Regions from separate parts of the Bradyrhizobium sp. USDA 4501 genome, predicted to be linked through region 1. Evidence: riboswitches for the same ligand, from Rfam matches in the RefSeq annotation. Region 1 holds a riboswitch; each other region holds the start of a gene.
The links. Region 1 has a riboswitch for cobalamin ahead of ACVWZM_RS20950 (TonB-dependent receptor). Riboswitches for the same ligand answer to the same signal wherever they lie in the genome.
Positions count from the first base shown of each region.

Region 2: another riboswitch for cobalamin. It lies ahead of ACVWZM_RS24725 (TonB-dependent receptor); the one in region 1 lies ahead of ACVWZM_RS20950 (TonB-dependent receptor).
Region 3: another riboswitch for cobalamin. It lies ahead of ACVWZM_RS03105 (DUF1636 family protein); the one in region 1 lies ahead of ACVWZM_RS20950 (TonB-dependent receptor).
Region 4: another riboswitch for cobalamin. It lies ahead of metE (5-methyltetrahydropteroyltriglutamate--homocysteine S-methyltransferase); the one in region 1 lies ahead of ACVWZM_RS20950 (TonB-dependent receptor).

Region 1 is NZ_JBSSEX010000001.1:4,590,801-4,594,005, forward strand. Features, by position in the region: gene ACVWZM_RS20950 (TonB-dependent receptor) at 1-1,331, opposite strand, end outside; cobalamin riboswitch at 1,441-1,638, opposite strand; gene ACVWZM_RS20955 (FecCD family ABC transporter permease) at 1,751-2,794, shown strand; gene ACVWZM_RS20960 (ABC transporter ATP-binding protein) at 2,791-3,205, shown strand, end outside.
Region 2 is NZ_JBSSEX010000001.1:5,426,661-5,429,865, reverse strand. Features, by position in the region: gene ACVWZM_RS24725 (TonB-dependent receptor) at 1-1,762, opposite strand, end outside; cobalamin riboswitch at 1,871-2,066, opposite strand; gene ACVWZM_RS24720 (CobW family GTP-binding protein) at 2,296-3,205, opposite strand, start outside.
Region 3 is NZ_JBSSEX010000001.1:653,476-656,680, reverse strand. Features, by position in the region: gene ACVWZM_RS03115 (cobyric acid synthase) at 1-414, opposite strand, end outside; gene cobO (cob(I)yrinic acid a,c-diamide adenosyltransferase) at 426-1,079, opposite strand; cobalamin riboswitch at 1,116-1,327, shown strand; gene ACVWZM_RS03105 (DUF1636 family protein) at 1,422-1,796, shown strand; gene cobW (cobalamin biosynthesis protein CobW) at 1,793-2,827, shown strand; gene cobN (cobaltochelatase subunit CobN) at 2,827-3,205, shown strand, end outside.
Region 4 is NZ_JBSSEX010000001.1:1,747,087-1,750,291, reverse strand. Features, by position in the region: gene ACVWZM_RS08145 (nodulate formation efficiency C protein) at 1-243, opposite strand, end outside; cobalamin riboswitch at 1,635-1,836, shown strand; gene metE (5-methyltetrahydropteroyltriglutamate--homocysteine S-methyltransferase) at 1,936-3,205, shown strand, end outside.

The sequences.
Region 1 (3,205 bases):
TCGATATTGTAGATGTGGAACGGGTCGACGCCCTGATAGGCGCCGCGCGCCTCGCGGAAGCTCGAATCGTAATAGTCGATGCCGGTCAGGATCGTCGACGGCACGCCCAGCATCACATTCTTGACGCTGAGCCGCGGCGTCAGCGACCAGGTCTGCAGCGCGGCGTCATTGTAGGTCGAGGCGAAGCTGATGGTCGGCACCGTGCCGAAGAAGCCGCTCTGCGTCTCGCGCTGCCGCCAGCCGCCGTCGACGATGAGGTCGACGCCGTTCATCAGCGTCTTGGTGAAGCCGGCGGTGACGCTGGCGGTCTGCTGGTTGGCATAGTCGAAGGGCGTCGCGGCGCCGCGGCGATCGGTGAGCAGCTCGTTCACGCCGATCGACGGATCGACCAGCCGTCCGCCGGGTAGGCCGAGCTTCTGGTCGCTGCCGGTGACGGTCAGGAAGGCGGTGAGATCAGGCGTCGTGTAGTTGATGTTGCCGACGGCGTTGCGCTGGTCGAGCGCATTGTTGACGCGGTAGCCGTCCGACTTGATGCCGTTGCCGTAGAACGAGGTGGACCACGGGCCGGAATTGAGCGCCGCGGAGACCGCGGCCATGCGGGTGTTGAACGAGCCAACTCCGGCCTCGGCCCGCATCGTCGTCGGCGGGCCGCCGACGCCGGTCTTGGTGATGATGTTGACGACGCCGCCCACCGCGTTGTCGCCGTAGAGCACCGCGCCGCTGTTGCCGCGCGTGATCTCGATGCGCTCGATCGAATCGAGCGGAATCGTGGTGAGGTCGAAGCCGGCCTTGTCGACGTCGTTGAGGCGGCGGCCGTTGAGCAGGAAAAGGGTATTGTCGGTCGCGAATGCGCCGAAGCCGCGCAGGTCGACCGACGTCTTGGCGCCGTTCGGTCCGCCATAGGGCGTTTGCAGCTGCACGCCCGGCACCTGCGCGAGGATCTCGGGTAACGACTGCACCGGCGAATGCGCGATGTCGTCGGCGGTGATCACGGCCGAGGAGGAGCCGACAATGCCGGCGAACTGGCGGCCGCCGGTGCCGCCCGTTCCGGTGGCCACGCCGGTCCCTGTCGTGCCCGATCCGGCTCCGCTGCCTGTATTGTTGCCTTGCGAGGTGCCCGGCGCCGGGCGTCGCGGCGCCGGCGCTTCGTCAGCGGCCGGCCTGGCGCGCGTGACGTTCTGGTCGCCCGGCTTGGTGACTTCGATCGCCGGCAGCTGATCGGGAGCGGGTGCCTCCTGCGCCCGCGCTGCGGAGACAAGGATCGCCGGCGCGATCATCGTCGACGCGAGCAGAAGCGCGCGGCGCCGCCGATGGAAAGGGAAGGAGAACATAAGCAAGGCCTCGGCAACGTCAGTGGCACGTCACCGCGAACCAGTCTCACCATCGTGCTCACAGCATCAGGTGAAGCTCATGCCTGTACTCCCCGACCGGCAGCATCGCGTGTGACCACGGCTGACGGCAGGTCTCCTGGCTCGCGGGTCGTTACCCTTCGTCGCCTTCCCAGGACCGAGATTCCCAGTGGCCTGTGACGAAGGATTCACCGCATACAGTTGCGGGGGCAGCCGCGGCGTTGGGGAAGTTTCCCCGTACCGCATTCCCTTTTCATCTCATGAAAGAACCGTCATGTTCATCTAGGGTTCGGCCGGGTAGCAAAGTCAATCCGGCGGAAGTCGGGCGGCGGCCGCGCGGCCACGGTTTTTGTCGAGTGTCGCTTGTCTGCCACGGCGATCGCTGTAAGAGCATGGATCCGATGAGCGTGCAGGATTTTGCCTTGGCGGCCGAGGTCGCGGCGCGGCGCCGGTGGGGCGCCACGGCGGCGCTGCTCGCGCTCGTGGTCCTGTTGTGTGTGCTCTCGCTCGGCATCGGGCCGGTGCGGCTGTCGCCGCTCGCGGTGGTCGAGGCGCTGTTCGGCGGCAGCAGCGATGTGGCGCAGGTGATCGTGCGCGAGATCCGCCTGCCGCGCACCATCCTGGCATTTGCGATCGGCGGCATTCTCGGGCTGTCCGGTGCGGCGCTGCAAGGGCTGCTGCGCAATCCGCTGGCCTCGCCGTCGCTGTTCGGCGCGCCGCAATCGGCGGCGTTCGGCGCGGTGCTGGTGATCGCGCTGGGCCTCGCCGATGTGCGCTCCTACGCGCTGCCGGTGGTGGCGATCATCGCCGCGTTCGGCTCGGTGTTCGCGCTGCTTGCGATCGCCGGCCGCAATGCCGGGCTGTTGATCCTGATCCTCGCTGGGCTCGCGATCTCGAGCTTTGCGGGAGCCGCGACCGCACTGGTGATGAATCTCTCGAGCAATCCGTTTGTGGTGCTGGAGATCGCGTTCTGGCTGCTCGGCTCGCTGGAGGACCGCAGCTTCCAGCACGTGGCGCTGGCGCTGCCCTTCATCGTCGCGGGCGCCGCCATCCTGCTCAGCCAGGCGAGCGCCTTCCGCGCGCTGACGCTTGGCGAGGAGGCGGCGCAGAGCCTCGGCGTCGACGTCGGGCGGTTGCGGCTCTTCGTGATCACGGGCGTGGCGCTTGGCGTCGGCGGCGCGGTCGCAGTCACCGGCACGATCGGTTTCATCGGCCTCGTCGCGCCGCATCTGATGCGTCCCGTGATCGGTCACGATCCGGCGCGGCTCTTGGTGCCGAGCGCGCTCACCGGCTCGGCGCTGCTGCTCGCCGCCGACATCGCGGTGCGCATCATTCCTTCAACCTCGGACATCAAGGTCGGCGTGCTGACCTCGATCATCGGCGTGCCGTTCTTCCTCTATCTGATCATGCGCGAGCGCCGCGCGCTCGGCGGAGGCGTGGCATGACGCTGCTCTCCGCCGCGGCGCTCAATGCCTCACTCGGCAGCCGCAAGGTGCTGCACGATGTCTCGCTGTCGCTGCCGTCGGGCCATCTGGTCGCGCTGGTCGGCCCGAACGGCGCCGGCAAGACCACGCTGCTGCGTGCACTGGCCGGGCTGATTTCGTCGGGCGGCGAGATCCGGATCGGCGGCGATCCGCTGGCGTCGCTGCCGCTGCGCGAGCGCGCGAAGCGTTTCGCCTATCTGCCGCAGGGGCACATGGTGCACTGGCCGCTGCCGGCGCGCGACATCGTCGCGCTCGGCCGCTATCCGCACGGCGCGACCGATCCGGCGCGGCTGTCGCAGACGGATATGGAGGCGGTGCTGCGCGCCATGCAGGCGGTTGACGTCACCGAATTCAGCGATCGCCGCGTCACCG
Region 2 (3,205 bases), 840 kb from region 1:
CGGTCTTGACGATCTCGTAGGCGGCCAGCGTCCACTCGCCGCGGCCGCCCCAGAACGACTGCTTGACCCCGATCTCGGTCTGCTTGCCGGTCGCAAGCTGGAATGTCTTCTGCGTGGTCGACAGTGAGATCAGATTGCTGACCGGATCGACGCCGACCGCGTACTGGCCATAGAACGCGAGGTTCTTGATCGGCTCGTAAACGAGGCCCGCGCGCCAGCTAGTGCCCGATAGCGTCGTCTCAAAACTGTTTGCCGGCGTCTTGTAGTCGGTGCGGTCCACTCCGGGGCGATCATACCTGACCCCGGTCACCAGCGACAACTGATCGGTCAGCGAGAGCCGATCCTCGGCGAACAGCGCGTATTGATTGACGATCGCGTTGAAGCCCGGCGTGGTCGCCGTCGTCGTGGCGAAGAACGATCCGGGATCGAACACATAAGGATTGACCGACGACGCGCCGCCATAGGGCGAGTTGTTGGTATGGGTGAAGTCGATCCGGTTGACGTCGAACCCGGCGACGACCTGGTTCGCAAGGCCGAACACGTGGCCGCTGAAGGTCGTATCCATCCGGTTGCCGAGCTGCTTCTGGTCGTGGAAGATCTCGATATAGCTCGTGCGATCGATCAGCTGGGTCTTCGGATTCCAGGTGTGGTTCTCGATGTCGCGCCAGTGCCGCTCGCTGGTCAGGTAATACAGCGTGTTGTTGACCTTGATGCCGTCGGCGACGTCCCACTCGGTCTTGAACCGGGTCCAGCTGTCCTGATAGCGGATCGCGCTGTCCGCTGCATTGTAGTTCTTGAAACGCAGCGCGTCCTGGATCGCGCCGTTGATCAGCGGCGTGCCGAAATAGCGCGACGGGCTGCGATCGCCGTAATCTTCCGAGAGCGTGAAGGCGAGATTGTCCGACGCCTGCACCCGCACGGCAGCGGAGACCACCGCGTTCGAGGTCTTGTCGCGATCGACCCAGCTGTCCGACATGTTGCCGGTGGCGTTGATGCGGTACGACACATTGGGATTGATCGGACCGGTGCTGTCCACCGAGAGCCGCCGCGTCATGTTGCTGTCGAGCGAAACCTCGGCCTCGTTATAGGGCGTGCTCTGCGGCTTCTTCGGAATCACGTTGATGACGCCGCCGATCGCGCCTTCGCCGTACAGCACCGAGGCCGGGCCGCGCAGCACTTCGATGCGCTGCGTCGACCAGGTGTCATAGGGGAACGTCAGCGTGCCGGAGCCGATATAGAAGCGCGTGCCGTCATACAGCGTCATCACCGAGTTGCTGCCGGCAAAGCCGCGGGTGCTGAACGACAGGCCGCCATTGCCTGGCGCCGGCGTTGCGACGAACCCGGCCGCGTCCTGGGTGACGGCATCGAGCACATTATGCTGGCCGCGTTCAGCGATGGTCTGCGCCGTGATGATCTCGACGCTGGCCGGCGTCTGCAGCGGCGTCAGGTTGAGACGACTGCCGGTGCCGCCCTGCGTGGTGGCATTGAGCGTCGGCGATGCCGATCCCGGTACGCCCGACGCCGCGACGCGCGGGGCGTTGCCGGCTGTTGCAGGCCTCGGCCGTGGCCGCGCCGCAGCGGTCATGTCACGGCTGCGCGCCGCAGGCTTCGGCTTTGCCGCAGCGGAAGGCGCGACCTCAATCGGATCGAGTCTGGTTGGTGGCGGCGTTTGTGCCGAGCCTTCGACCGGCAACAACAATGATGACAGGGAGCAGAGAAGACCGAGGCGCCATTTGCGCGCAACGGGAGAGGACGGAGACATGAAAAGGACTCGCGGTAACGTGGCACGTCACCGCGAACGTGGACTGGCGCATTGCCAAAAAAGGCAGTGCTCCGATCCCACCAGGACGCCCCCGCCCGATGTGCTCGCGTGTGACCACGACTGACGGCAGGTCTCCTGGCTCACGGGTCATCGCCTGTCGACGCCTTCCCGGGCCGATGGCCCAGTGGCAAAATTGACGAAAGGCTCGCCGTTTACAGTTGCGGGGACAGCTGCGGCATTGGGGTTACCCTCGCACCGCATTCCCTTTTGATCCCCGAAGGGAACCGTCGGCAAAAACGATAGGTGGTGCCGGCAAGGCTGTCAATTCGATGCGATTGTCGCACACATGCTTTGCGAGATGCTGCTGCGGCGATGACACAGCGACGTCGAGGGCTGACGCCGAAAGGCAACCCGTCATCCTGAGGAGCGCGGCACGCGCGTCTCGAAGGATGCACGGCCCGGCTGGTGGCCGATTCATCCTTCGAGACGCCGCTTCCCTCGCACCTCAGTATGACGGGAAACGTAGGTTCGCGTCACTGAGCCTCGACGCATCCCTGCATCACCTCATCAATCTCCGCGCGCGACAGCGCACCCATCTCGGCGATGAACACGATGCGCGTGCGCGGCACGCCGGGCGACGGCACGCCGCCCGCAGCCAAGGTCGCGCGGCCGCCGGCGAGGTGAAGCACGGTCAGCCGCCCGGGCTGCTCCACCGTCTCGAACAATCCCTTCGCCCGCGCCAGCTTCGGCGCCAGTCTGCCGATCGCCTGCTGCAAGCGCGGCAGCACGACGGGCCGCTCCGAGGTCCAGCTCAGCGTGTCGAAGCGATCGGACGACGGCCGTCGCGGCGCGGTCTCGCGCGGCGCCGACACATGATCGAGGTCCGCTGGGAACAGCAGCGCGGCCGGCACCTCGCCATGCAAGGCATCGACCACCACGGCCGCCGGACGCACCGCGCGCACGGCGTCGCGGATCGCGGCGCACGCAGCGGCGTCAGTCAGATCGACCTTGCTCAGCGCCACCACATCCGCCGCCCGGAGCTGCGAGCGCAGCAGCGCATCGTTCAGCATCGCCGCAGGCTGCGTCGCGTCGACCACGCACAGCACGGTCTCCAGCGGCGCCTCCTTCCAGATCACGGGATCCATCAGGTTGCGCACGATGTCGGCGGGATCGGCGATCCCGCTGGTCTCGATCACGATGAATTCGGGACGCGGATCACGCCGCAGCAACGTGGCGAGCGTGCGCAGCAGGGCGCCCTCCAGCGTGCAGCAGATGCAGCCATTGCTCAGGCTGACCACGCCGTCGCTGGCGCCGGCGATCAGCTCGGCGTCGATATTGATCGCACCGAAATCGTTGACCACGGCGGCGATGCGCCGCCCTTGCGCATGCGCCAGCAGATGGTTGACGACCGTGGTCTTGCCCGCCCCGAGGAAGCCCGCGACC
Region 3 (3,205 bases), 3.9 Mb from region 1:
GGCGGGACTGCCGGCGCCCTCGACCAGCACCAGATCGGCGCGCTGCTTCAGGCGCGCAAAACTCTCCAGCACCGCGCCCATCAGCGATGGTTTCATGCCGGCATATTCGCGCGCGCGTGCGGTGGCGATCCGTTTGCCGTGCACGATGACCTGGGCGCCGACATCGGTCTCGGGCTTCAGCAGCACCGGGTTCATGTCGGTGTGCGGCTCGACGCCGGCGGCGAGCGCCTGCAACGCCTGTGCGCGGCCGATCTCGCCGCCATCGACGGTCACGGCGGCGTTGTTCGACATGTTCTGCGGCTTGAACGGCAGCACGCGCAGGCCGCGCCGTCTGGCGGCGCGGGCGAGGCCGGCGACGATGAGCGATTTGCCCACGTCCGAGCCGGCTCCCTGGATCATCAATGCGCGCGCCATCGTGATGCCCGTCAGAACTCGACGCCCGGCTGGGCCTTGATGCCGGAGCGGAACGGATGCTTTACCAGCGTCATCTCGGTGACGAGATCGGCAATCTCGATTAGCTCCTCCTTGGCGTTGCGCCCGGTGAGCACGACATGGGTCATCGGCGGCTTCGACGTGGTCAGGAAGTCGACGACATCGGCGATCGCGAGGTAGTCGTAGCGTAGCGCGATGTTGATCTCGTCGAGCACGACCATGCGCAGGCTCGGGTCTGCGATCAGCTGCTTGGCCTTTTCCCAGCCGGCTTGCGCTGCCGCGATGTCGCGGGCGCGATCCTGCGTCTCCCAGGTAAAGCCTTCGCCCATGGCGTGAAATTGACAGAGATCGCCGAAATGCCCGGTGAGCAGGCGGCGCTCGCCGGTATCCCAGGCGCCCTTGATGAACTGCACCACGGCGCAGGGAAAGCCGTGCGCCACACAGCGCACGATCATGCCGAACGCGGAGGACGATTTTCCTTTGCCGGCGCCGGTATGAACGATGATCAGGCCCTTTTCACCGCTCTTGGTCGCCATGATGCGGTCGCGGGCGGCCTTCTTTTTCGCCATCTTGTCCGCGTGGCGCGCATCCGGCGAAAGATCGGTGCCGACGGCGCCGTCTTCAGCGTCCTTTCCATCAGAAGTCATCACATTCCTTCGGCTTGACAAGTGCGAGGCTTGGACGAATGGTGGTCCTGCGTTGGTTCCTGTCCTACGACAGGCGAAGAGGGAATGCGATAGGGCTCCGCTAAATCGGGCCCGAAGCGCAGCCGCCCCCGCGACCGTGACCGGAGAGATGCCCAAGCCACTGATTCCATACGGAGTCGGGAAGGTGGGCATCGAAGGGTAAAACCTGCTCCGCAAGCCGGGAGACCTGCCAACGCAGCATGTTGTGAAACCGGCGGACGGGGTGTTCCGCGACGGGGAACGAACCTGTCCAAAATCGGTTCGTGTGCCTCATCGCTTCCCGCTGTCAATCCAGGAAGGGCGATGAGCGTTACACTTCATGTCTGCATCACCTGCCGCGCCGGCCGGACGCCGGCGGAACGTGAGCTCGCGCCCGGTGCACGCCTGCATGCCGCGCTTGTCGAGGCCGGCGTGCCTGATGACGTCAATCTGGTTCCCGTCGCATGCCTGTCGGCCTGCAGCCAGGGTTGCTCGGTCGCGCTCAGCGCGCCGGGGCGCTGGTCCTATGTCTACGGCCGACTGTCCGCTGATAATGCCGCGGATGTGATCGCCGGTGCCTCCGCCTATGCGGCGGCGCCCGACGGCATCGTGCCGTGGCGCAGCCGTCCGGAAATCTTCCGCAAGCAATCGCTCGCCCGCATTCCACCTCTTCCCGTCGTGCCGGAGGCCGCAGAATGACCACGCTCGCCAAAATTCCGGTCACCGTCGTGACCGGCTTTCTCGGCTCCGGCAAGACGACGCTGATCCAGCATCTGATCCGCAATGCCAACGGCAAGAAGCTCGCGGTGCTGGTCAACGAATTCGGCAGCGAAGGCGTCGACGGCGACATCCTGAAGTCGTGCGCCGACGCCAATTGTCCGGCCGAGAACATCGTCGAACTCGCCAATGGCTGTATCTGCTGCACCGTCGCCGATGATTTCATCCCGGCGATGGAGCAGTTGCTGGCGCGGAACGTGAAGCCCGATCACATCGTGATCGAAACTTCCGGGCTCGCGCTGCCGAAGCCGCTGCTGAAAGCGTTCGACTGGCCGGAGATCCGTTCGCGGATCACGGTCGACGGCGTGATCGCGCTCGCCGACGCCGAGGCCGTCGCCGCCGGCCGTTTTGCGCCTGATCCGGCCGCGGTGGATGCGCAGCGTGCGGCGGACGACAATCTCGACCACGAGACGCCGCTGTCGGAAGTGTTCGAGGACCAGATCGCATGTGCCGATATCGTGCTGCTGACCAAGGCGGACCTCGCGGGGGCGGAGGGGATCAAGGCAGCGAAAGAGGTGATCGCGGCCGAGATGCCGCGCGAGGTGCCGATGTTGCCCGTCGTCGACGGCACGATCGACGCGCGCGTGATCCTCGGGCTCGGGGCGGCGGCGGAAAGCGATCTCGCGGCGCGGCCGTCGCATCACGATGGCGAGGAGGAACACGAGCACGACGATTTCAATTCCGTCGTGATCGATCTTCCGGAAGTTTCGGATGTCGACGCGCTGGTCGCCTCGATCAAGGGGCTGGCGCGCGAGCAGAACGTGCTGCGCGCCAAGGGCTACATCGCGGTCGAAGGCAAGCCGATGCGGCTGTTGGTGCAATCGGTCGGCGAGCGGGTGCGGCATCAGTTCGACATGCCCTGGGGTGCACGGGCGCGGCAGTCGAAGCTCGTCGTGATCGGCGAACATGCCGACATCGATGAAGCCGCGATCAGGGCACGGCTTGGTGTCTGATGCACGTCGTCTTCCGCGAGAGCCGCGGCCTTGAGGAGACCGCGACGCCAAGGGACCTCGGCCAGGATCCGGCCGATCTCGTGGTGTTGTCGTTTTCCGACAGCGATCTTGCTGCCTTCGCGGCCGGCTGGCGGCGCGGCCGTGCTGCGCTGCCGTCGCTGCGGCTCGCCAATCTCGCGGAGCTGCGCCATCCGCTGTCGGTCGATACCTATATCGAGCGGACGCTCTCGCACGCCCGCGGCATTCTGGTGCGGCTGATCGGCGGCGAGCCCTATTGGTCATACGGGCTGGCCGCGGTGCATCGGCTGGCGAAGGAGCGCGGCATTGCCCTGGTCGTGCTGCCGGCCGATGGCCGCGACGATCAGCGACTCGATGAAT
Region 4 (3,205 bases), 2.8 Mb from region 1:
GTCTTTTTCGCCGTCGGTGACTTCACTGGCGATGAGTGAAAGCGCCAGGGCGCGCCAGCCGAGTTCGATAGGCTTTGCATAGGGAGACGCAACTTCAATCTTTCCGTCGGTCCCGACTTTCCAGGTAATAACGTAATGTTCGTCTGATCTGTTATCCTGATGCCTGGTCCAGGAAAGGTAAACATACTCAGTGTGGTCGACGCTTTCGGCGATTCCCCAGTTTCGAGGGACGAATTGCGCCACTTTCGAAACTTTGGAGACAATGTGCTCGATTGTCTCACCGTCTCGCGCTCGCCAGGTTGACTTGACTCGTTCGACGAGCGCGCTTTCGACGGCTCGCGCAGTGTTGCCCGTCGCAACAAGCCCAGCAACGAAAATTAGCGATTGACAGAGGCAAAGCACGCCTCTTGCAGACATTCTCTTCATAACGGCCGGACCATCGATTTTTCATCCACACGTCAAAGCGGCAGCCTTCAATGCTATGCTCGATCGGAAGAAGTTAGCGGCAACGTGACGCGGGCACCTGCCGATGTCCCGCGCGAGCAGGCGCTGTCCCCTCGGGTCACGCGCCGCTAACTTCAGTGGGCCAGCCACAACCCCAATTTGCTGTGCTGGACCTGCCCAGGAGGAGAAGCCTGGGCACCCTTGAGCTTGCATTCTTCGTGCCAGGAAATAGCCGGCAAATCCCGCCAGATTCGTGCAGTGTTTGTCGGCTTTCCGACCTACGCTCGTTTCTATGTTTCCATTCAGCCGATCCGCTCGAGCTTGTTCAGCTTTTGTCGTGCCGATCTTCGAGGCCAAAGCGAAGGCCGCTGCCGATTTACGGATGAGAAATCGGGGCGCACTTTGGAGTGCTGTTGAACCGTCTGGTCCGGCGCGGTCACCCGAACGCCTGCGATCGCTATCGGCTTGTAATGATGATAAGCAAAACCACTCGTCACCGCCGGGCGTGTGGAATCGTCGAAAGCGCGTTCTGGGGCAGGCAGATGATATGGTGCGCGGGTTTCTACCTACGCGCACGATGTTGCAGTCCGCTCAGTCCAGCTGCCTCGGCTCCGCATTCATGGTGGGATGACCGTTTCCAGTCGCGACACGCGGCAAGCGAGAAACGATCAAGTCGCGCTAGCTTCCTCTTGAGTTGCTCAACATTCTCGAGAGCAGTTGTCTGACGGATTGATTCATGAACTCTTACCAGCCCCCGAACGGGCCGACCGCAAAGAGGGTGACAGCAAGGACGCCGACAGCGCTCCAAACAGCCATTGTCATTGCGGGCCTTCCGGTGTTCGTCGAGGCGAATCGATATGCATGCCCGAGTATTAGCGTCATCAGAGACCGCAAATCGCCTACCAGGATTGGTTGGCTCGTAGATCAATATGGCGACCGGTTGCTGATGGAGTTTTCGCAGGTGTGTTGTCCCTGGCGCGGCTCTTGACTGTCGAGAGACCGAAATACACTCGAAGCGCCGCGACCTGCGCCTTCGACAATCCTTTCGACACATATATTGCAGACTGCGTCTATTGGATAAGCTTCCAATCGCGTGATCAACTTTCGACGTTTATCATTTTGAGTCACTGATGATGGCAGCATTGACGTGAGAGAGTCATCTGAGAGGTTGACGGAAGAGGTCTCTTGCCGATAATCCAAATCGTAGAGGTTCTCCGGTCCCGCTGGATTCGGAGCTAAGAGGGAAGCCGGTGAACATGCCGGCGCTGCCCCCGCAACTGTAAGCGGCGAGCCGCCGTCCAACAAAGTCACTGAAGCCCGTGCGGCTTCGGGAAGGCCGGACAGCAGCGATGACCCGCGAGCCAGGAGACCTACCTCGACCACATATACGTCCACGGGCGGGGTGTCCCGGTGGTGCGCCAAGCCGCCGCCGCTCGGGCGATCCTGCTTGCGTCCGCCTTGGCCTTTGCCCCCAACTACGGGGTTAGCGCTATGTCTCTTCTCTCCCTTCCGGTTGCCACGCTTGGAACGCCTCGGATCGGTCCAAGACGCGAGCTCAAACGCGCGCTTGAAAGTTACTGGGCCGGCGCAATCAGCGAACAGCAATTGCTCGAGGCCGCAGCTGGCCTGCGTGCTGCGAACTGGGCCCGCCAAAAATCCCTCGGTGTCACCGTCATTCCGTCCAACGATTTTTCGTTGTACGACCAAGTGCTCGACACCTCTGTCATGGTTGGTGCCATCCCGGAAGTCTATGCGTCGAAAATCGAATCGGTTTCGCTCAAGACGTACTTCGACATGGCGCGCGGTTCACAATGCGATCGCCAGAATACGAGTTGCGGCCACGGATCGGGCGGATCTAGCGCGCCCGCACAGGAGATGACCAAGTGGTTCGACACCAACTACCACTACATGGTTCCTGAATTTCATCAGGGACAGAGGTTCCGCCTATCCTCTCGCAAGCCTATCGAGGAGTATGAGGAAGCCAAGGCCCTGGGGTTCCAGACGCGCCCTGTCCTGATCGGGCCGGTCACATTCTTGAAGCTTGGCAAGAGTGCGGATCCCGCGTTTCAGCCGCTGTCTCTCCTGGATGAGCTAATACCGGTCTACATCGAGGTTCTGCAAGAACTAGGCAAAAGGGGAGCAAGCTGGGTTCAATGCGACGAGCCCTGCCTGGTCCTTGATCTGGAGGAGGAAGCGCGAAGATCTTTGCTGCGTGTCTACGATCGGCTCGCCAGGGAAGTACCAGACGTCAAGATCATGGTCGCGAGCTATTTCGGTGATCTCGGCGATAATCTGGACATAGCTTTGAACATGCCCGTTGCCGGACTGCACGTGGATTTGGTTCGCGCACCGAATCTGTTGAGCCGGATCATTGCTGCGCGGCGAAGTGATCTCGTCATGTCTCTCGGCGTCGTCGACGGACGAAATGTATGGCGGTCGAACCTGTCGACGCTCCGCCAGCAACTGGATCCCGCCATTGCGAAGCTGGGCAGGGATCGTGTTCAGATCGCTCCGTCCTGCTCGCTGCTCCATGTGCCCGTCGATGTTGAACTGGAGACCGGACTTGCATCCGATCTCAAGAGTTGGCTTGCCTTTTCGGTACAGAAGATGCGTGAGCTTGCGATCCTAGCGCGGGCGCTCGCGGGTGATAAGAATGTTGCTCAAAGTCTTGCTGAATCGCAGTTGGCCGTGACGGTCCGCCGGACTTCACCAAAGATCCGTGATGCCAATCTCGCGGTGCGGATGCGAGCGATCGACGAAG